One region of the Halobacillus shinanisalinarum genome, then DNA from elsewhere that is predicted to be linked to it. Evidence: riboswitches for the same ligand, from Rfam matches in the RefSeq annotation. Region 1 holds a riboswitch; each other region holds the start of a gene.

Evidence for each region. A riboswitch is a leader RNA that binds a small molecule or an ion and turns the genes downstream of it on or off. The one in region 1 is predicted to bind cobalamin.
Region 2: another riboswitch for cobalamin. It lies ahead of MUO14_RS01000 (DUF4430 domain-containing protein); the one in region 1 lies ahead of MUO14_RS11020 (ABC transporter substrate-binding protein).
Region 3: another riboswitch for cobalamin. It lies ahead of metE (5-methyltetrahydropteroyltriglutamate--homocysteine S-methyltransferase); the one in region 1 lies ahead of MUO14_RS11020 (ABC transporter substrate-binding protein).
Region 4: another riboswitch for cobalamin. It lies ahead of MUO14_RS22655 (hypothetical protein); the one in region 1 lies ahead of MUO14_RS11020 (ABC transporter substrate-binding protein).

Annotation. Positions count from the first base shown of each region.
Region 1 covers NZ_CP095074.1:2,240,964-2,246,016, forward strand. The annotation lists gene MUO14_RS11015 (FecCD family ABC transporter permease) at 1-1,014, opposite strand, end outside; gene MUO14_RS11020 (ABC transporter substrate-binding protein) at 1,007-1,993, opposite strand; cobalamin riboswitch at 2,141-2,323, opposite strand; gene MUO14_RS11025 (CBO0543 family protein) at 2,521-2,784, opposite strand; gene MUO14_RS11030 (N-acetylmuramoyl-L-alanine amidase) at 3,158-4,069, shown strand; gene MUO14_RS11035 (CBO0543 family protein) at 4,304-4,771, opposite strand; gene MUO14_RS11040 (CynX/NimT family MFS transporter) at 4,945-5,053, opposite strand, start outside.
Region 2 covers NZ_CP095074.1:178,795-183,847, forward strand. The annotation lists gene MUO14_RS00985 (GerMN domain-containing protein) at 1-606, opposite strand, end outside; gene sigX (RNA polymerase sigma factor SigX) at 596-1,129, opposite strand; gene MUO14_RS00995 (ECF transporter S component) at 1,343-1,852, opposite strand; gene MUO14_RS01000 (DUF4430 domain-containing protein) at 1,859-2,254, opposite strand; cobalamin riboswitch at 2,449-2,629, opposite strand; gene MUO14_RS01005 (ATP-binding protein) at 2,668-4,449, opposite strand; gene MUO14_RS01010 (response regulator transcription factor) at 4,449-5,053, opposite strand, start outside.
Region 3 covers NZ_CP095074.1:3,346,830-3,351,882, reverse strand. The annotation lists gene sppA (signal peptide peptidase SppA) at 1-579, shown strand, start outside; gene MUO14_RS16625 (RDD family protein) at 595-1,137, shown strand; gene MUO14_RS16620 (avidin-fold protein) at 1,302-1,646, opposite strand; gene metE (5-methyltetrahydropteroyltriglutamate--homocysteine S-methyltransferase) at 1,794-4,106, opposite strand; cobalamin riboswitch at 4,249-4,443, opposite strand; SAM riboswitch class I at 4,521-4,632, opposite strand; gene MUO14_RS16610 (hypothetical protein) at 4,721-5,053, opposite strand, start outside.
Region 4 covers NZ_CP095074.1:4,568,412-4,573,464, reverse strand. The annotation lists gene MUO14_RS22670 (cysteine dioxygenase family protein) at 61-624, opposite strand; gene MUO14_RS22665 (serine protease) at 886-1,053, opposite strand; gene thiC (phosphomethylpyrimidine synthase ThiC) at 1,075-2,859, opposite strand; TPP riboswitch at 2,996-3,110, opposite strand; cobalamin riboswitch at 3,369-3,568, shown strand; gene MUO14_RS22655 (hypothetical protein) at 3,738-3,959, shown strand; gene mmgD (citrate synthase) at 4,037-5,053, shown strand, end outside.

The DNA.
Region 1 (5,053 bases):
CCCTTTTTTCCTCTGCTGGTAAAGAATAAAAGCAAAAATCGGTGCTCCTATCAGCGATGTAATCACCCCAATAGGCAACTCAGCTGGGGCAATAATCGTTCGTGAAACGAGGTCTGCCAAAATTAAGAACGTCGCTCCATTAATCAAAGACAGTGGAATAAGATGCCGGTGGTCTGTACCAAAAACCCTCCGGCAAATATGAGGAACGACTAGACCGACGAAACCAATTGTCCCTGATACAGCAACTGCCGCCCCAGTTAAAATCGAAGCAGCTAATAAGATCAATGATTTTCTTTTCTCCGTAGGAACACCCAGCTGCTTTGCCCGTTCCTCGCCTAACGACATCGCATTTAATTCCTGCCCCTGAGTCATAAGAAGCAGTACACCAACCATAAAAAAGGGGAGCAGTAACCCCACGTGACTCCATCCCCGCATCGCTACACTTCCCAGGAGCCAGCCGACAATTTGGCGAAGCTCCTCCCCTGTAAGCGCAATCATGAGAGAAATAACCGAGCCGAGAAAAGATCCCATGACGATCCCTGTCAAGATGAGCGTCTCGATAGAAAGTGTTCGATCAAGCATGCGTGCAAATCCAATAACGAAGAGCAGTGTAAGGACTGCCGTGCAGATGCTGACAATGGGGAGTGTGAAGGAGGCGAAAACCGGTAAAGAAAATCCCACAAACAGAACCAACACTGCTCCGACAGACGCACCCGAAGATACACCTAAGGTATAAGGGTCAGCTAGCGGATTTTGTAGTAGACCTTGAAAAGAAGCCCCGGCTATAGCTAGTGATGCACCCACTAAACCAGCTAATACGACGCGTGGCAAGCGAACATCCACAATAATACTGATGTTTATAGGATCAATATTTGATTGATAGGGACTTATCGTTTCTGCTATCGCCCCAATGATGACAGGAAGCGGAATAGGTACACTGCCAACAGCCACTCCTGCCAGCCATGCACCTACTAAAATGATTACGCTTCCTATATAAGCTAACGGTTTATTCATCACCGAACGTTTCCGGATAAACAGCTTCAGCCAACCGCTCTATCCCTTCAATCAAACGTGGACCCGCACGTGTAACAAGATCAGAGTGAACGTCATATACCTGTTTCTTCTCGTTTGCCGGTACTTCTTCCCAGCCTTCTCTAGAAAGCACTTTTTCTACAGGTTTCTCTGTATAATAGCCATAGGTTGTAATGATGACATCTGGCTGTAAGTTAATAATGGCCTCCTCATTCATTTTCACCCATCCTTCTTGGTTTGCAGCAGCATTCTCTGCATTGATCGCTTGGAGCATATGATGCATGAATGTACCCGTTCCAGTTGTATAAATTTCCGGAGCCGGAGACACTTCTACAAATACACTTTTAGGATCTTTGATCTCAGAGGCTTTTTCCTTAATTCCTTTAAGCTTATCCTTCATTCCAGTTACAATGCTGTCCGCTTTCTCCTGCTCATTTACCAATTTACCCACCGAGTGAATCGTTTCATAAACACCCTTAAAATCAGAGGCGTTCTTCACAACATAGACCGGAATCCCCGCATTACTAATTTGGTCAAGCGCAGCCTGAGAGTTATGAGCACTTGAACCGTGCGCAAGAACGAGATCAGGTTTTAATGATAAAACTTTCTCGGTATTAATTTGCATCCCGCCAACTCTATCAATCTCCTTGACCTGCTCAGGGTAGTTATCGTGATCTGACACCCCGACAACCTGTTCTCCTGCATCAACGGCAAACACAATTTCTGTGTTACTTGGAATCAATGAAACAATTCGTTCAGGGTCTTCTTCCAGAACCACTTCATTACCCGCAGAATCTTCTACGGTCAGAGGGTAAGTCGTTCCTTCTTGACCTTGGGTTTCTTCTGTAGTTGTATCACTCATGCTTTCCTCTGGCTGACTTGAGTTCTCATTGCTTGCACAACCTACTAGCAAACCGATCGTCATCAGAAGTATAAATATGTAATTTGATAGTCGTTTCAAGTTTATCTCTCCCATAAATTAAAAAATTTTTGAGCACAAAAAAACACATCCCGCAATGATGATGTGTACACAAAAGGATTTTGCAATGACGCTAAAGCACATACACGACAGCTTCCTTTTTTACTATACACCTCCTATCCGCGTAGGTATTGGTGAGAAAAACAGGTAGGTCTCCTGGCTTATGGTCATTGCTCCCTGCTCCTTCCCATGCTTTTCACACAGTGGAATCGTGCAGGTTGCTCGCAAATACAGTGGCGGGACCGCGTTGGATTTCAACCAACTTCCCTATTAAGTGATGAATGACATCACGCCTGTTTCTTCCCCTATTCAACTATCTACCATTCTACTAAAGATTATGAAAAAATGCTTGGTTTTTAGACTTTTTTTGTCAAATATCTTCCTTATGGTATGTAACAACATGGTTGATTACATTCATAAGGAAACGGATCAACATAATTATACAGAAAACGCTAATGAATGTGTACACCCAGGTCCACGTATAGTACTCAACTAATTCAGTATACCTTTCAAGAAGGACTTCGATTGAAAGTCAGAATAGAAGTGTAGATGGCGCATTGTAAGGCAATACGCGAATAGCTTGAGTGAAAAGTTGTTTGATAAAAGTAAATACAAACGATTGGAACAAGGATCATTTCATATAACAGACTAGAACTAAAATATTGACTGAATAGGTTGACAGGATAATCGATCATTTTTTCCTCAACAACTATAACACCTGCAACGGTAGCAATATAGGAGGTCATGAAGAAAATGATAATTTTGTCTTTCATATGTGGTTTCCGTAAACTACCATACAACAGTACCATCCCAACCCACTAATAATATCCATAAAAACTACTCTTTCCATAGTCATACAAGACTCTTCTACAAATATTCATTATTCAGTAACCATTCGTTTTCTAATAAATAGCCACAATATTTACTTGGCTACGGGGCGGCTAGTGGGCAGGCCCCATTTGCAGAGGAAGTGCTCGTGTTTCAAACCTAAAACCTTAGAATAGTGTGACCATATATAACCCTAGATAATATTTAAAATGAAAGCCTTCTGGTGAATATAACATTGAAAATTTGACCAAGATTAATAGTATGATCTACTTTTCATAGAATAAAAGTTACATTTTTAATAGTCGGGAGGAGTTATGTATGAACATGAAAATAAAAACGCGTTTCATAACGGTGGTTCTTTCTTTTGTACTAATAGTTATATCTGCGATGACGATTGCCCAGCCAGTTGAAGCCGCACAAACAGGCGAAATTGACACCCAGTCATCCTTAAATGTACGGCAAGCGCCTAGTTTGAATGCCAAGGTGATTGGAAGTCTCATGCCAGGGCAACGAGTTGAGTATATTGAACTTGGGAATGGTTGGGGGCAAATCACTTATCAAGGACAGCTAGGCTTTGTAAGCACAGCTTTTCTATCAGAAGTCGCTGGGGAACAAGTTGAGGAAGAAAAACGTGTAGAAGAGAAAGATGTAGAAAAAGAAGATAAGTTCAGGGAGGTAAAACCTGACCAATCCGAAAGCCAGGAGATCAAACGTATTATTCTCGACCCTGGTCATGGAGGTAAAGACCCTGGAGCAATCGGGAACTCTCTTCAGGAAAAAGAGGTCGTCCTGGACATTGCTAAGCGAGTTGAGTCTAAACTACGTGAAAAAGGGTATGATATTTTAATGACGCGGTCAGATGATACGTTTGTTACACTTGAAGATCGTGTGAAACAAGCCAATAACTGGGAAGGCGATCTTTTTGTAAGTATTCATGCCAACGGATACTATGACTCTAGTGCTAAAGGTATTGAAACCTTTTATAATGCAGGGAGTTCGGAAGCAAGAGAGTTTGCAGATTTAGTCCAAGAATATGTTATCTCTAAAACTAGTAACCTGAGCCGCGGGGTGTTTAAAGCGGATTATTATGTTTTGCGTCATACTGATATGCCAGCAGTGCTTGCAGAAACTGGGTTTGTTTCGAATAAAGAGGATGCCGAGTTGTTGAAAAGCGAGCATTACCGCGAACAAGTAGCAAAGGGCATTGTCAAGGGTATAGAGGAGCATTAGTCTTGGAAGTATAAAGGAGCATGACTGTTTGTAGCACCCTAAATATCTAATCCAGATTTTATATACGATGATTATAGAAGCCCTTAAACAATATGGTGATGAAGTCTTCATCCTGACTTCAATCACCATTTTTATTCCCTTCTCTTTACTTATGTAAAGGCACAAAGGCAGAGAAAAAAACCACTGAACACAAAGGCCTCAGCACCCAATATTAATAATAAAAGGTCACCCCTCTTATACTGGAAACCTAGCTTTTGTCATTATTACCTTCGTAACCAAACGGATAAAAAAGAGCAGACAGAAAATACCTATGAAGGTGTGAACCCAGGTCCACGTATAATATTCGACAAAATCAGTGTACTTTTCCAAAAAGACTTCAACGATCGTTAGAGTGAATGTATAAGTTGCACACTGCATAACAATACTTGGATACCTCGAATGATAGGTTGTTTTATAAAAATAAATACAAACAACGGGAAGTAGAAGCATTTCGTAAAGCAAACTAGACCTAAAGTATTCACTCAGTAAATTAATCGGATAGGTGATCATGTTTTCCTTTACAATAATTTGGCCTAAAATCACTGCTATATAAGAGGTCAACAAGAAAACAATAGTGATGTCCTGTATGGGTGCTTTTCTAAAACTAAGTAGTAATAGAACGATACCGAACAGAAACAATCCCCACAAAACCATTCTTTCCATAGGCGCTCAAGGCTCCTTTTTAACTATTCATTATCTTATTATTACCACGATTATATTTTACATGCATATGAAGAATCAGCTTTCTATGTAAAAAAAGGAATCATTGCTATGCTTACGGAACCCTTTTGTTTAATTTACTATTCTTCTAAAGGAGTGAAAAAGTGAAGCGTTAACTAATCATGGGCTCTGTTCTCGTTAAAAACCGTCTGATTCCTTCCCGCTCCTAGACCTGCCGTCACCATCACAATAATAATGGCAATGAATAACAACAACGGCACATTC
Region 2 (5,053 bases), 2.1 Mb from region 1:
ACTCCCACCGCTTACTGTAAAGTCATTCGGAAATATAACACTTGCTTTATTTGCGTCTTTGTTAATCGAAATATCAATGTCTTTCAAAAAGCTCTCTGATAACCCGAGCTTATCGGCATTTACTGTCTTCTTTTCTTCACCTTTTCCATTTTCCATTACCATTAGAGGAACGATATGTTGAGCATTTCGGTCAGCTACAGCTAAAGGCTCCATCTCATTCGTAATTTCTTCTACAAGCATACTGTTCAGTTGTTCACTCGTTGAGGCCATATCTCCTTGACTGCCTTCAGCAGGAAGCTTTTCCGGACTATTTGAACCTTCATGATTTCCTCGAGTCAACGTTTGATTTTCAGTAGTGGACTCAGGTGTCTCTAAAGCCCCATCTTGCATGGTATAAAATGAGAAAGGTACAACAACCGCCAGAATCAGCAAGGCCATTATAGAGGCGAGACCAGGCATAAGCCATCTCGGCCGTGAGTTCCTCTGTTGAGAATTTTCTTCAGGAATTTGACGATCATACTCCGCCTTCGTTTTTTTATCCTTAATTTCAGGGAGCTCATGCAGCATCTTTTCTAAACGGTTATTCTGTTCATCATTATGCTTCATGGTCATCCACCTCCCTTGCTTGTAAACGTTTTTTCAAAGCCTGCATCCCTCTATGTTGTGTTGTTTTCACTTTACTGTCACTGAACTGAAGGATATCTGCAGTTTCCTGTATAGACATTCCCTGAATATACCTCAAAATGATGACACTTTTTTGATCTAGCGTACATTGATCAAGCGCTTTATAAACTTCTCTCATTTGATCACTCAATTCAACGACTTCATCAGGTAAAGGTTCACCATCCTTCAAGGACTCCCCTTTTTCTTCCCAGTTAAAAAAGTCCATGATCCTCTTACGTTTTGTTCCTTGTTTGCGAAAATAGTCAATTGCCACATGGCGAGCAATAGAGAACAACCATGTTTTTTCACTGCTCCTCCCATCAAAAGATTGGTACGATTGGAGCACTTTTATATAAACCTCCTGTGTTAAATCTTCAGCTGCTTGACGGTTTTTAACCATATAATAAATAAATTGAAATAGATCTCGATGATACTTATCATAAAATTCATCAAAGAACGGTTTCACACCTTGAACCTCCCCGTTCACTCATATTGTCGTTTATGTAGATTAAAAAGTTACACTTCCCCATCATAATACGGATAATTAAAAATGAAAAATAATAATATCACACTACGAAAAGCGAGGATAGTTATAATTTTCTGAGCAAAAACAAAAAAGAAGCTGCCTTCTCTAGCAACTTCTTTTCTAAGATGGGTTTTCTATTCGAACATCGACATATTATACACTGGAAATCGCATGCCTCTTTTGATATTTAGAAAATAATGTACCTAGCACAGGGGAAAGCACGAGTATAAAAATGACGTTACTTGCAGCATGGTTTAAATCCATTGGCAGCCCAGCTAAATAATAAGCCCAGAATGGCTGCCCGACTGCCCTCATCGTTAATGAAATGATTAAGCCATATAAGATTCCACTAATAAACCCATATATTGAGAGAAGCCACACAGGTATCGTGGACCAAAACTTTCCGATTAATCCCGCTACCAATCCGATAATAGACCATGAAACGACTTGCCATATCGTCCAATACCCCATCCCTAAAAATATATTCGACAGAAAAGTAGTTAAAAAAGCCATAACAACTGCTGAAAACGGTCCTAACCAAAACCCTGTAATGATAATGATCGCCGTTACAGGCTGGGCATTGGGGATGTTTGCCATAACAAGCCTTCCTGCAATTGCCATAGAGGCGAGCATAGCGATCAAGGTAAGTTTATAGGTGTTCATTTCTCATCATTCCCAAGCGTGGAAGTCAAAAACGATTTCGTCTCCCTGTTTCACTTCATATTCATTAGCCCCGACCATTGCAGATTCACCATTAATTGTAAACAACCATGCCTTTTCGTCAGTAGCAGTGATTCCTTCTATGCCAGTAATAAACCCTTCATTTTCTTCCACTTCGAAGTTGTTCTTCATCACGTCCATTAGCATGGTTCCTTCTTCCACAGTCACGTCTTTAGTCGAAATGACTTTCTCGCCTTTATTCTTAGAAAGCTCAATTTGGAGGGTTACCTCTTGTTTCTCCTCTTGTTTGGAAGCCGTTTCCTCACCGCCGCTTTCCGATTGACAGCCTGCTAACACGAGCATTGTCAGCATAAGTGCAGATAATAGTGTAGACACCTTTCCCATAAAAAAAACTCCTCTTCCTATTTAAATTGACTCATAATGCTGTTCGAAGGAAGGATATGACTGGACAACACAGATCTAACTATAAAAAACCTGCTCTTCAATAGAAGAACAGGCTTAAGACATACCAGTTAGGCTATGTAAATACATTACACGAATCAGTCCGGTTGCCTCAAACGCTCAATCCCCGAAGCTTTGAAACAGCGTAAGATCAGGCAGGTCTACTGACTTGTGTGTCGTTCTACTCAAGGACCTTCCCGCGACTTATCCGCAGTGGTCTTCCTTATTTCGTCTACACATACAGTTGCGAGGACAGTTCTGGCCTTTCACCAGATTCCCTATTTCATCCATAAAGGTACCTAAATCTATTTATTAAGTTCCTGTTCATCGTACATGAAGAGCAGTCAATTATCAAGCTATTTGTTATTAGTCTCAAGGTCAACAGGCAGTTTAAACGTAAAGGTAGTACCTTCATTTACTTTACTATGGACATGTATGGAACCCCTATGTGCTTCTACAATATTATTAGCTATCGCAAGCCCTAGACCTGTTCCCTTTTTACTTGTCTCTCTTTTCCTAGATTTATCTGCTTTATAAAATCTCTCAAAAACAAATGGAAGATCTTCCTCTGGAATTCCCGGGCCTGAATCAATGACTTCAAACACCCATTCAGTAGCTGTTCGTTTAATATTTACATCGACTACTCCTTGCTCTTCAGAATGACGGATCGCATTATCGATTAAGTTCGTTAAGACTTGTTCAATACGATCAGCATCTACATTCATCGTCTCGAAGTTATCGCCAAAATGAAGGTGTAACTCAACACCCCGCTCACTTGCTAATCCTTGGAATTTACGAATAATCTTATCTAAGAGCGGCTTTACTTCAACCGAGTCAATATATAAAGTAATATGACCCGCTTCCATTCTTGCCAGGTCAAGTAGTTCATTTACTAGCCTGCCAATACGCAGTGATTCATCATGTATGATTTTCGCCAGTTCATTTTTATCTTCTTTTGATTCTGCGATATCATCTACAATGGCTTCACTGTATCCTTGCAACATGGAGATTGGTGTTCGAAGTTCGTGTGAAACGTTAGCGATAAAGTCTTTCCTTAACTTATCTAACCTTCGTTCTTCCGTCATGTCACGAAGCACGGCGACTGCCCCCCTAATATAGGTTCGATCATAAAGTGGGGTCATGAGCATAACCCATGTACGGCCTTGAACTGTGATTTCGGTCATAACTTCCTGCTCACTTTCGATGACTTCATCAAACTGTTTTTTTAATGGCTGGGGAACTTGCCGTCTTTCTTCAGATGCTTGAACAGAGTGATTTTCATATCTCCATGATTGATAAAATTGGTCCGCAGGTGGATTTGAGACTAAAATTTCTCCCTTGCGATTGATCGTTAAAACTCCATCAGCCATAGATCGTAAAATTCCGGAAAGCTGCTCTTTTTCCTGATTTACGGCATTAATGTGGAACTTAAGCTCTCGTCCCATACGATTGAATGCCATCGCTAATTCACCAATTTCGTCATGTGTTAAAATTGGAATCTTTGTATTAAATTCTCCTTTAGCAAGTTCAAGTGCCCCTTCTCTCATTTTTATCAAGGGAGCGGTGATACGTGTAGATAGGAAGAAGGCAAAGATTGTTGTCAAGATAATGGCAATTCCCGCCCCTAAGAAAATTATTTTTGTCGTTTGATTTGAAGTCTTTTGAATCGTATCTAGTGATTGATATACAAATACAGCTCCCCGCTCATTGGCAAGCGGTGTCCCGACTACCATAACCTCAAGCTCGGACTGGTTAAACCCTGCCACTTTCATAACATCCTCACCGTTTTCTATAACTGAGGAAAGTTCATTGTCGTTCATAAACCAGTTATAGCCTATAGTTGGCAATTTGTTTGAGTCACTGGAAGATGTTAAAAAATCAGATGAATCGTAAGCTACAAGGATTTGACTAGCAGGGTCTTTAATTAAATTGGTCATAGATAATATTAAGTCTCGGTCCTCGTATTCTTCCACAACCTCAGATACTTTCGAAGCTGTTTGCAACAAATCCCGTTCTGCTTCTAATACATGATAATTTTCAAAAAACTTTAAAAGGAGGAAGGTCAGTATAACTAAAACGAAACAAACAAGCAGAAGAATGGTAAACCATAGTTTTCCTACAACACTTCTCCAGAACATTACTCGCCACTAACCTCAAATTTATAACCAACGCCCCATACTGTAACGATCATCCCCGCCGCATCCGTTGATACCTTACTTAATTTTTCACGAAGGCGTTTCACATGTGTATCCACAGTGCGCAAATCACCAAAGAACTCATATTGCCATACTTCTTTTAGCAATTGTTCTCGATCAAACACCTTATCAGGTGTTTGGGCCATATAATTAAGCAATTCGTACTCTTTGGGAGTTAGTGCAACTTCTTTCCCGTCAGCTGTGACACGATGGGCATCATTATCAATGGTCATATGAGGAAATACTAGTACATTTCTAGCTGACGTATCGGTTTCCAAGAATTTTGTCGTTGAAGCTCGTCTTAGAAGCGCTTTCACACGCAGCACAACTTCCCTCGGGCTAAATGGCTTTACAATGTAGTCATCTGTCCCTACTTCAAAGCCTTGCACACGATTGGCTTCCTCTCCCTTAGCCGTCAGCATAATCACAGGAGTCGCTTTTTTCTCACGTAATTCTTTACATACTTCAATACCATCTTTACCCGGCATCATGAGGTCAAGTAAAATCACATCATAATCCTCTTGCAGGGCTTTCTTTATAGCTTCTT
Region 3 (5,053 bases), 1.1 Mb from region 1:
ATGGGAGGAATGGCTGCTTCAGGAGGCTATTACATCTCAGCACCTGCGCATCGAATTTTCGCCTCAAATGAGACGTTCACGGGATCTCTTGGGGTGATTATGCAAAGTATCAATTACCAGGAATTAGCCAATAATTTTGGTGTGAAGTTCAATACATTCAAAAGCGGTGAATTCAAAGATATCATGAGCCCGACGAAACCAATGTCAGATCAAGAACGCCAAATCATCCAATCTCTTGTCGATGAATCCTATGAAGAATTCGTCGATGTCATTGCAGAAGGACGCAACATGCCGAAAGACAAGGTTTATGACCTTGCAGATGGTCGAATTTATTCGGGTAAGCAAGCCGTAGAGAACGGCCTCGTTGACGAAATCGGCTTCCAAGATGATGCGTTGAACGCTTTGCAGAAGGAAATCGGCGGAGACCCCCAGGTCATTGAATATAAGGATAATAGCATTGGGGCCTTTTTCGACCTGCCACTAGCGAAAAGTTTGCTGCCGAACAGTGAAATCCGCTTCATCGAACAGCTGATCAGCAATCGACAAGGTCCGACATTAATGTATATGTATAACGAGTAAAGGAGGGTGGAAAATATGGAGACTACCGAACAGCAAACAGCAGGCATGCCAGTCATGAATCTGCTTAAAAGCCAAAAAGATGATATCCAACGGGTGTTATATGCCGGATTCGGCTCTCGTTTCGCCGCCTACTTGATTGATCTGATTGTCATTTGGGGAGTCAATTCCATTCTGACAAGACCGCTCCTCCGTTTGTTCAACCTCGAGGGAGCTAAACTCTGGATCAACATGTTCAGCGCTTCGAACATCACAACATCTATCATCTTTTTCCTTTATTTTATCCTGATGACAAAGTTTTTTCAGGCGACACTCGGAAAGATGATCCTCGGCCTGTCCGTTGAATCGTTGACGAGTGAGCCGCTCACAAATGTGCAGATCATTTCCCGTGAGTGCATCGGCAGATACATTAGTATGGCTCTCCTCGGCCTGCCTTATTTGGTCGTCGCCTTTACAAAGCGCCACCAGGGGATCCACGACTTGTTCGCAGACACTTCCGTGATTAAAAATAAATTCAAGCGGCTTAACGATTCAATTGAAAAGAATCCTGAACAAAGCTAGATGACAAAGCCTGCTTCCTGATTAAGGAACAGGCTTTACCTTACCTTCCTTTAGGTATCTTACTTGGTTCTCCTATTTCATCCCCATTATTATCAGCCTAACTGTTCCTTTATTAACTTTTCATCATCCATCTATGTTAAGAACTGCGCAAAAGGTGTTTAGTTTTATAAAGCAACTTCCTCAATCGTTGAACTTCCCTCGGTTCCCTCTTCATCAAGCCATTTCCAATTCTCATACAACCTAATTCGACCGTCGGGTAAGATTTCTGAAGTTGAAACACATTTTCCGCCCCTTATCTCATTATAGATATTAACGTGATTATATCTAAACTCCAAACACCCATCTTCTCTCACCATTCCAACCAGTGTGCCTAATCTAATTTCTCCTCCATTATAGGTCGCTGAAATTATATTTCCATCTTGTTTATAATCGAAAAAAGTTTTTGAAGAAACTTCTCCATTCGCTGTATTTTCAACTGAAACAAACTTACGTCCGTTATAGTCTATCAAAAAATCGCCTCCTAAAACACTTAATTTTCAGATACTTTATCATAAGTTTATTTGTATAGCTATTCATTTGGCTTCTTCAACTACTTCTTTACAATACAATGAGGAACAGGCACCTTCCTGATTCAGAAAGATGCCCAATTGTTACCTTTACTTTTCAACAACTACTACTTCATTATTAATTTTTTCTCTAATCTGTCGGGCTGCTTCAACCATGTTTTTAAGGGCATCCGTTGTTTCGTTAATTCCTCTTGTCTTCAACCCACAGTCAGGGTTCACCCAGAATTGTCTCGGGTGAAGTACGTCTAATGCACGCAGGATGCTGCTTTCCATTTCATTCACTCCTGGCACTCTTGGACTATGGATGTCGTAAACGCCTAGGCCAATCCCTTTTTCATATGACTTTTTCTCAAAATCTGAAATTAATTCTCCGTGACTTCTGGCGGCTTCTATGGAAATGACGTCGGCATCCAATTGGTCAATGGTGTCCATGATTTCCCCGAACTCGGAATAACACATATGTGTATGGATTTGGGTCTCATCATGCACAGAAGACGTGGCAAGCCTAAAAGCGTAAACGGCTTCCTCCAAATATTCTTTTTGTTTTTCAACTTTTATCGGCAAGCCTTCTCGTAAAGCTGGTTCATCCACCTGAATCATATGGATGTTATTTTCTTCTAAAAACCTTATTTCTTTTTGTAGAGCCAAGGCAATTTGTTTAGTGACTTCAAATTTGCTGATATCTTCACGGACAAATGACCAATTTAAGATGGTTATCGGTCCAGTCAGCATACCTTTCACAGGTTTTTTTGTTAGAGATTGAGCGTAGGTAATTTCTTTTACTGTCATCGGTTTTGTGAGAGATACATCTCCATAAATGACGGGAGGTTTGACGCATCGGGAGCCGTATGATTGGACCCAACCATATCTCGTAAATGCAAACCCATCCAGTTTTTCTCCAAAGAATTCGACCATATCGTTGCGTTCAAACTCTCCATGTATGAGTACATCGAGCCCGATTTCCTCCTGGCGTTTTATCCATTCGTAAGTGTTCTCTTCAATAAACGATTGATAATATTCATCAGACCATTCCCCTCTTCGCCATTTCAGCCGTGCCTGACGAATTTCTTTTGTTTGTGGGAGACTACCAATCGTTGTTGTCGGCAATAGCGGAAGCTCGAAATAATCTTGATGTATTTTCTGGCGACTGGAATAGTGGGTTGAACGTTTTGGTTCAATATCTTTCCATAACTCTACTTCCTTTTGAACGTCTGCTTGATTTCTACTGGAAGACTTCCATAGTAATTCAATACACCGTGTACGTTCTTCTATATTTTTTTCAATCGTATGCCTACCATCATTTAGCCCTTCTGCTAACACTGTCACTTCTTCAAGCTTTTGGTCAGCGAATGACAGCGCATTTTTTATGACAGGGTCCAAGTCCTGTTCGGTGGTTACAGTTACTGGAACATGTAACAAACTGCAAGAAGGCTGTACGATAAGTCGATCTTTTTCAACTTCCGAAAGGAGATGTTCAAGTTGTGCGTATTTTGTGTCTAAATCTTCACTCCAAATGTTTCGGCCGTTAATCACCCCGGCAGCCAGATATTTATCTCTAGGGAAACCGTGCTTCTTCAATGAATCTAGATTGGCTCCCTCATCATGGACAAAATCAAGGCCTATCCCGGCAACTGGAAGGGAAACGACCTCCTTGTAATGATCAACGGATTCAAAATACGTTTGGAGAAGGATCTTTAAACTTGAAACACCATTTTGCATAGAGTCATATACTTCTCTAAATAACTGTATATCATCTTTGGTCATCGGCGTTGTTAGGATAGGTTCGTCCACCTGCACCCATTCGGCACCAGCTCTTTCTAGCTCATGAAGAACTTGTATGTATAGGGGGACAAGTTTTTTCAGCAGATTTTTAAATTCCTCTTTCTCATAACCCTTCGCCAATTTCAAAAATGAAACAGGACCCAGTATAACCGGCTTTCCTATGATTCCGAGTTTTTCTTTAGCTTCCAAAAAGTAATGTAACAGCCGATTCTCCGTTAGTGTTGGCTGGGCATCCGATTCAATCTCAGGCACAATGTAGTGATAATTTGTGTTAAACCACTTTGTCATTTCAGATGCCACCGCTTCATCATTACCTCGAGCGATATCAAAATACAATTCTATTGGCACTTCCCCACCCTTGTGTTGAAAACGGTCAGGTATAAAACCAAACATAACTGCTGTATCAAGCACATGATCATAAAGACTAAAGTCACCAACAGGAATGAGATCAATACCGATGTCCTGTTGCTTTTGTAGATCGTTTGTACGCAAATTCTCCATTTCAGACAAAAATTCACTTTTAGTTAAGTTTTCTTTCCAAAACTGTTCTAGGGTTTTTTTCCACTCTCTCTTTTCGCCTATTCTTGGATAACCAATCGTTGAACTTAATACTTTCGTCATCTTCATTCCTCCATTTTAAGTTTTGTAGACTAATAAAAAAATCTCCCTTTTTAAGAGAGATGGTCATGCAGCATTGGCAAATTCAAACTGTGGAAACAGCCTGAACACGTTACGCTCATAACACCTCCCTATACCTCGTAGGTTTAGTGCATTGTCTCAGGCAGGTCTCCTGACTCCATGATCTTCACTCCCCTGCGCCTTCCCACCCTTTTCTAACAAAAAGATAGTGACACTTCTGCAGGTAGCTACCATTTACAGTGGCGGGACCGTGCCGGATTTTCACCGAGCTTCCCTTTTAAGTTGAATAAGTTACAACACCTGAGTAATCAACGGTATTTAGTTTTCTATGCATGTATGTGTATTGAAATAAGAAAAAGCCTCTCTATATTTAGAGAGGCTTACACATACGCACCCCTCTTATTTCCCAAAGCATTTGCTTTGCTGGAATTAGCACATTATCAACGACTAAACGCTGACAGGTTGCCGGGCATCATAGGGCCAGTCCCTCCGCCTCTCTGAATAAGAGTTTTAATTTAGTTGGTTAAAGGCATACTAGCATGAGGTGAGATAACTGTCAATGTTTTCTGACAAAGATAAAATATAGTTCGCTTTCCTTAAATGATGTCATTATATAGTAAACCCTCATCAAACTGAATAATTTTCAGTCTCTCTGTATTTTTTATGAAAATACTTTTGTACATCTCTTCTCCCTGTTCATTTTCAAAAAGGGCCACGCGTTTATGCGAGTTATCCTCCATTATTTGAATCGAATGCGTTTCTAAATTAATATGTTTTTGCCAAATAGACTTTTCTTCAAATTCTTTTAGATTCTCATGATTAGCTGATCCTGTTTCTGTTTTTACTGTGTTTTCATTTGCCTTCACCCCATCGTTGCCTCCACAAGCTGCAAGGAATAGCATACTCAGCGCAATCAAGATTGTCTTTTT
Region 4 (5,053 bases), 2.3 Mb from region 1:
TGCTTCCCTCCTTAGTCTTTTTTCAAATGTACTCCCACGGTTAATCTCCCGTTGTATAACCTACATATTGTTCCCGAGTCGTATAAAGCCCTTCTCGTCAGGCGCTTCAAACACCCGAAACTTGCGGAGTTGTTTTCCGTAAACATGAATTGTGACAGTCGTTTCGTCCCCATGCGGCTCTAGAATATGGCAATCGGCTGGGGGTAGAAGTTCCCCTGTGCTTTGTTCGTTCACTGTCATGGCACCGGCATAGCAAAGCTTAGCAGTATGATCAGAAAAAGATTCGAGTTGAACATAGTTTTTCACTCTCATACGACCGGAAACCACTCCTTCCACTCCCCAAGTCCCGTCGTGATCATGCAAAGGAGTGCACTGTCCAGGTTCCCATATTAATGCGAGTACTTCGAATTGATTCTTAGGATCACGATAAAGGGAATGGCGGGCGTATTGACTATTTTCCGTTTGTAATTTCTCCTGTGAAAGCCATGATTTTGTACGTATCAATTTGCAGAGAAGTCGTTCGGCTTCCCTCACGCGTTCGGCACTCTCAGTTGTCTCCTCCACTACTTTAGTCATCTCACTTATAAAGTCAGAAAGTTCATATTGTTGCTGTATCTTTCCCATTTTGAAAATTTCCTCCTTCTGCTGGCAGCCTTAGAATTATACTTCGGTTTTTAAATGATAAAGTGTCTCTATTAAACATTAACACATAATGGTTTTCCCGTTCCTTCTTGAATATGACCTCTTAAAACACTTAATAGGTTTTGTACGACGAATTACTTGATGATCAAGATATTTTACCGACTAGCACCTTACTACGTAAAAAGGTGACCTCGGCTCCAAACCGAAGTCACCTTAGCTGTTCAAACTCGTTCAACTTAGCAGTTAATAGTATAACGCGATTACCTTATTACATTTCAAACACTTATTATACTTGTTATTCCCTTTAAAATGATGATCACAATTTTGTTGGATCTCTTTTAAACTATTTTTCAAAGAAGCAAGGTGGTTTTCCGTTTGATTAATCTCCTCTTCAATTTTCTGGACCTTCACCCGTAATCCCTCCTTGGAATATTACTGATAAATCTTGCCGCCGGACTTCTTAAACTGTTCAGCTTTCTCCTTCATCCCCTTCTCAATATCCTCATTTGTAAAAAGTTCATTGTTTTTCGCATAATTGCGGATATCCTGGGAGATTCTCATACTGCAGAACTTTGGTCCACACATGGAACAGAAATGTGCTGTTTTTGCACCTTCAGCAGGCAACGTTTCGTCATGGTACTCGATGGCACGTTCAGGATCTAAAGATAAGTTAAATTGATCTCTCCAACGGAACTCAAAGCGTGCTTTTGATAAGGCATCATCGCGTTTCTGTGCACCTGGATGTCCTTTTGCCAAATCAGCTGCATGGGCTGCAATTTTATAAGTAATCACTCCCTCACGAACATCATCCCTATTCGGTAAGCCTAAGTGTTCTTTTGGCGTTACATAACAAAGCATGGCTGTCCCGTACCAGCCAATCATGGCTGCTCCAATCGCAGAAGTAATGTGATCATAACCAGGAGCTACATCCGTTGTAAGCGGTCCAAGAGTATAAAAGGGCGCTTCCTTACACACTTCCAATTGTTTGTCCATGTTTTCTTTAATGAGATGCATGGGTACATGACCCGGCCCTTCCACCATCACCTGCACATCATGCTCCCACGCAATTTGTGTTAACTCTCCAAGCGTTTCTAATTCTGCAAACTGTGCTTCATCATTTGCATCGGCAATGGATCCAGGACGTAAGCCATCCCCTAAGGAGAAGGAAATATCATAGGTTTTCATAATTTCACAGATTTCTTCAAAATGAGTATACAAAAAGCTTTCTTCATGGTGATATAAGCACCACTGGGCCATGATCGACCCGCCCCGGGATACAATTCCAGTTAAACGCTCTGCTGTCAGCGGGACATATCTTAATAGAACGCCTGCATGGATCGTGAAGTAATCCACCCCCTGCTCGGCTTGTTCAATCAACGTATCACGGTAAACCTCCCACGTCAGATCCTCGGCAACGCCATTTACTTTCTCTAGTGCCTGATAAATAGGAACGGTCCCCACCGGTACTGAAGAGTTTCGAATAATCCACTCTCGAGTTGTGTGAATGTCTTTCCCCGTTGATAAGTCCATAATATTATCTGCACCCCAACGTGTAGCCCAGGTCATCTTTTCCACTTCTTGTTCGATAGAGGAGGAAACAGCAGAATTGCCAATGTTCGCATTAATTTTGACGTGGAAATGACGACCGATAATCATAGGTTCTATCTCTGGGTGATTAATATTAGCAGGAATAATTGCACGACCCTTTGCCACTTCATCTCTGACAAACTCCGGATCCATATTTTCCCTAATTGCGATAAACTCCATTTCGGGAGTAATCATTCCCTGTTTAGCATAATGAAGCTGCGAGACATTTTTCCCTTTTGTAGCGCGTAATGGTTTACGGTTTAATCCAGGAAACACCTTATCGTTTGCACGAGGGTCATTCTCATCCTTGTACCCATTATCTTCAGGCTTTATTTCGCGGCTTTCATATTCTTCAACATCGCCCCGTTCTTGAATCCATACACGGCGAGTGGCTGGAACACCCTTGGTAATATCAACGGAGTAATTTGGATCTGTATAAGGACCGCTTGTGTCATACACACGTACTGGAGGATTTTCCTCTTCTCCAAACGTCCCTGATGTTGGACTTAATCCAATTTCACGCATGGGAACCTTAATACCAGGTCTTGATCCTGTTACATATACTTTTTTACTTCCTGAAAAATTAGACATGATGGAAATGTTTCTTTCGTTTAATGAACTCGTTGACATCATAAATCTCTCCTTTTTTAAAATGTAAAGGACGAGATAAGGAACAATAGAGAGGAGAAAGCATACAGAAGTACATAAAAAAGCCAGGCCATAAAAATATGGACCCGGCTAATATGTATGCAGAAGTAGGATTGCATTGATGATTGGTTAACTTCCCCACGCTGGTATGATCCAGATCAGGTCCCAAGAGTCAAGAAGCTTCAACGCGCTTCTCTCTCAGTCCAAACTATTGGACTCCCCTAGTTATTTCTATTCAATTTGATTACAGTATATATGATTCTTGAGGAAAAACAAACCTTAAATTGAAAATATATCTTACCTGACTCATCCATTCTCTAAAATAAAAGAAATCTTTTCAGCATCAACATTCCATCCAAAATCAATCCACATACTGAGAATATGAGGTTTTAGATGATGCCTATGTTTTGAATGACGTTCCAAAAAATAATTGGAAGACACTTTCAGCTATTGTTAATTTTCCAAATACTTGATATATTTAAGAAGACAATTGTATAGGTGTAGAAATAGGTGCAGGTAAATGTATTCATTTATCTGCTTAAAAGGGAAGTTCGGTTAGAACCCGACGCTGTCCCGCAACTGTATTTAGGAGCAATTCGAATAAACCACTGTTTTCATGGAACATGGAAATGGGAAGGTTCGAGGAGCGATGATCATAAGCCAGGAGACCTGCCTGTTTTTAGCGAACACTAAAACCTACGCGGATAGGAGGTGTTAAGGGCGAGAATAGCAGGAATGCTACATGGTTTGTTTTCATTACCATGTATTATTTGATGGATACGCAGCTTAACAACTTCTTTTGGAAGTTGTTTTTTTATGGTTAAAAATTCTAGTGATAAACATGCTTGAGGAGGTACCCTTTGTTTGGTTCAGTCGAGTATTATTGCCAATTATTTAAAGCTGGTATTATGAACAATTTCATTGCAGATCACAGCTGTTCATTGCGTACTAAATATTCACAATTAAGAGCTGACGTTATGAAACGAGAATATAAATATGAGAAAAAAGAAGTACACTTACAAAATCTCGAAAAGGCCTATGAAAAAATATATGCAGAGATTTTTGGAGCCCTGCAAAAATAAGAACGACTCATAGAAAGGGAAAAGTTCCCTGTATTTTGTAAGCGGTTTCCTTAATGTTGACATTATTAGGAGGGTCATTGATGGCAGAACAAACTGTGTATAAACCTGGTTTAGACGGAGTTATTGCTGCAGAAACAGGTATTTCTTATTTGGATGTAGAAGCAGAAGAAATTGTGATCAGAGGGTATGAATTAATCGAGCTGGCGGAGAAAAAGCAATACTTGGATTTGGTCCATCTTTTGTTACAAGGTTCATTACCTAAAGATAGCGACCGAGCATCGCTTCAGAAAGAATTAAAGCAAGAATATAGTCTCCCTCCCAAATTCTTTAGGCTGTTTGAGCAACTTCCGAAAAAAACGCACCCCATGGATGCATTACGTACGGGAATTTCAGCGCTTTCAGGATATGATGAGAGGTTAAACGAGCGTAATGAAGAAGAAAATTTAAAGAAAGCGATGCTTCTTTTAGCAAAAATCCCAAATATCGTTGCAAACAGTTACCATATTCTCCATGGTCAAAAGCCAGTGAAGCCTAAGCAAGACTTACCTTATAGTGATAACTTTTTATATATGATTACTGGAAAAAAACCGACTGCACGTGAAGCAGCTATTTTTGATCAGTCATTGATGGTCTACAGTGAACATGAAATGCCGAACTCCACCTTTGCTGCACGAGTCATCGCCTCCACAAATGCTGATATTTACGGGGCTCTAACTGGAGCCGTGGCATCGCTGAAAGGAAACTTACATGGGGGTGCCAATGAGGCTGTCATGTATATGCTACTGGAAGGAGAAACGATCGAAGGTTTCCGTTACCTGCTCTATAAGAAGCTGAAAAACAAAGAAAAAGTCATGGGTTTCGGGCACCGAGTTTACATGAAGAAAATGGATCCAAGGGCTGCATTAATGAAAGAGGCTTTACGTGAGCTTGCCGAGGAAAAAGGTCGCATGGATTTATTCGAGATGTGTGAAGCAGGAGAAACCCTCATACGTGAAGAAAAAGGATTATATCCAAATCTTGATTATTACGCAGCCCCTGTTTATTATTTGCTTGGTATTCCAATCGAACTGTATACGCCCATTTTCTACGCATCG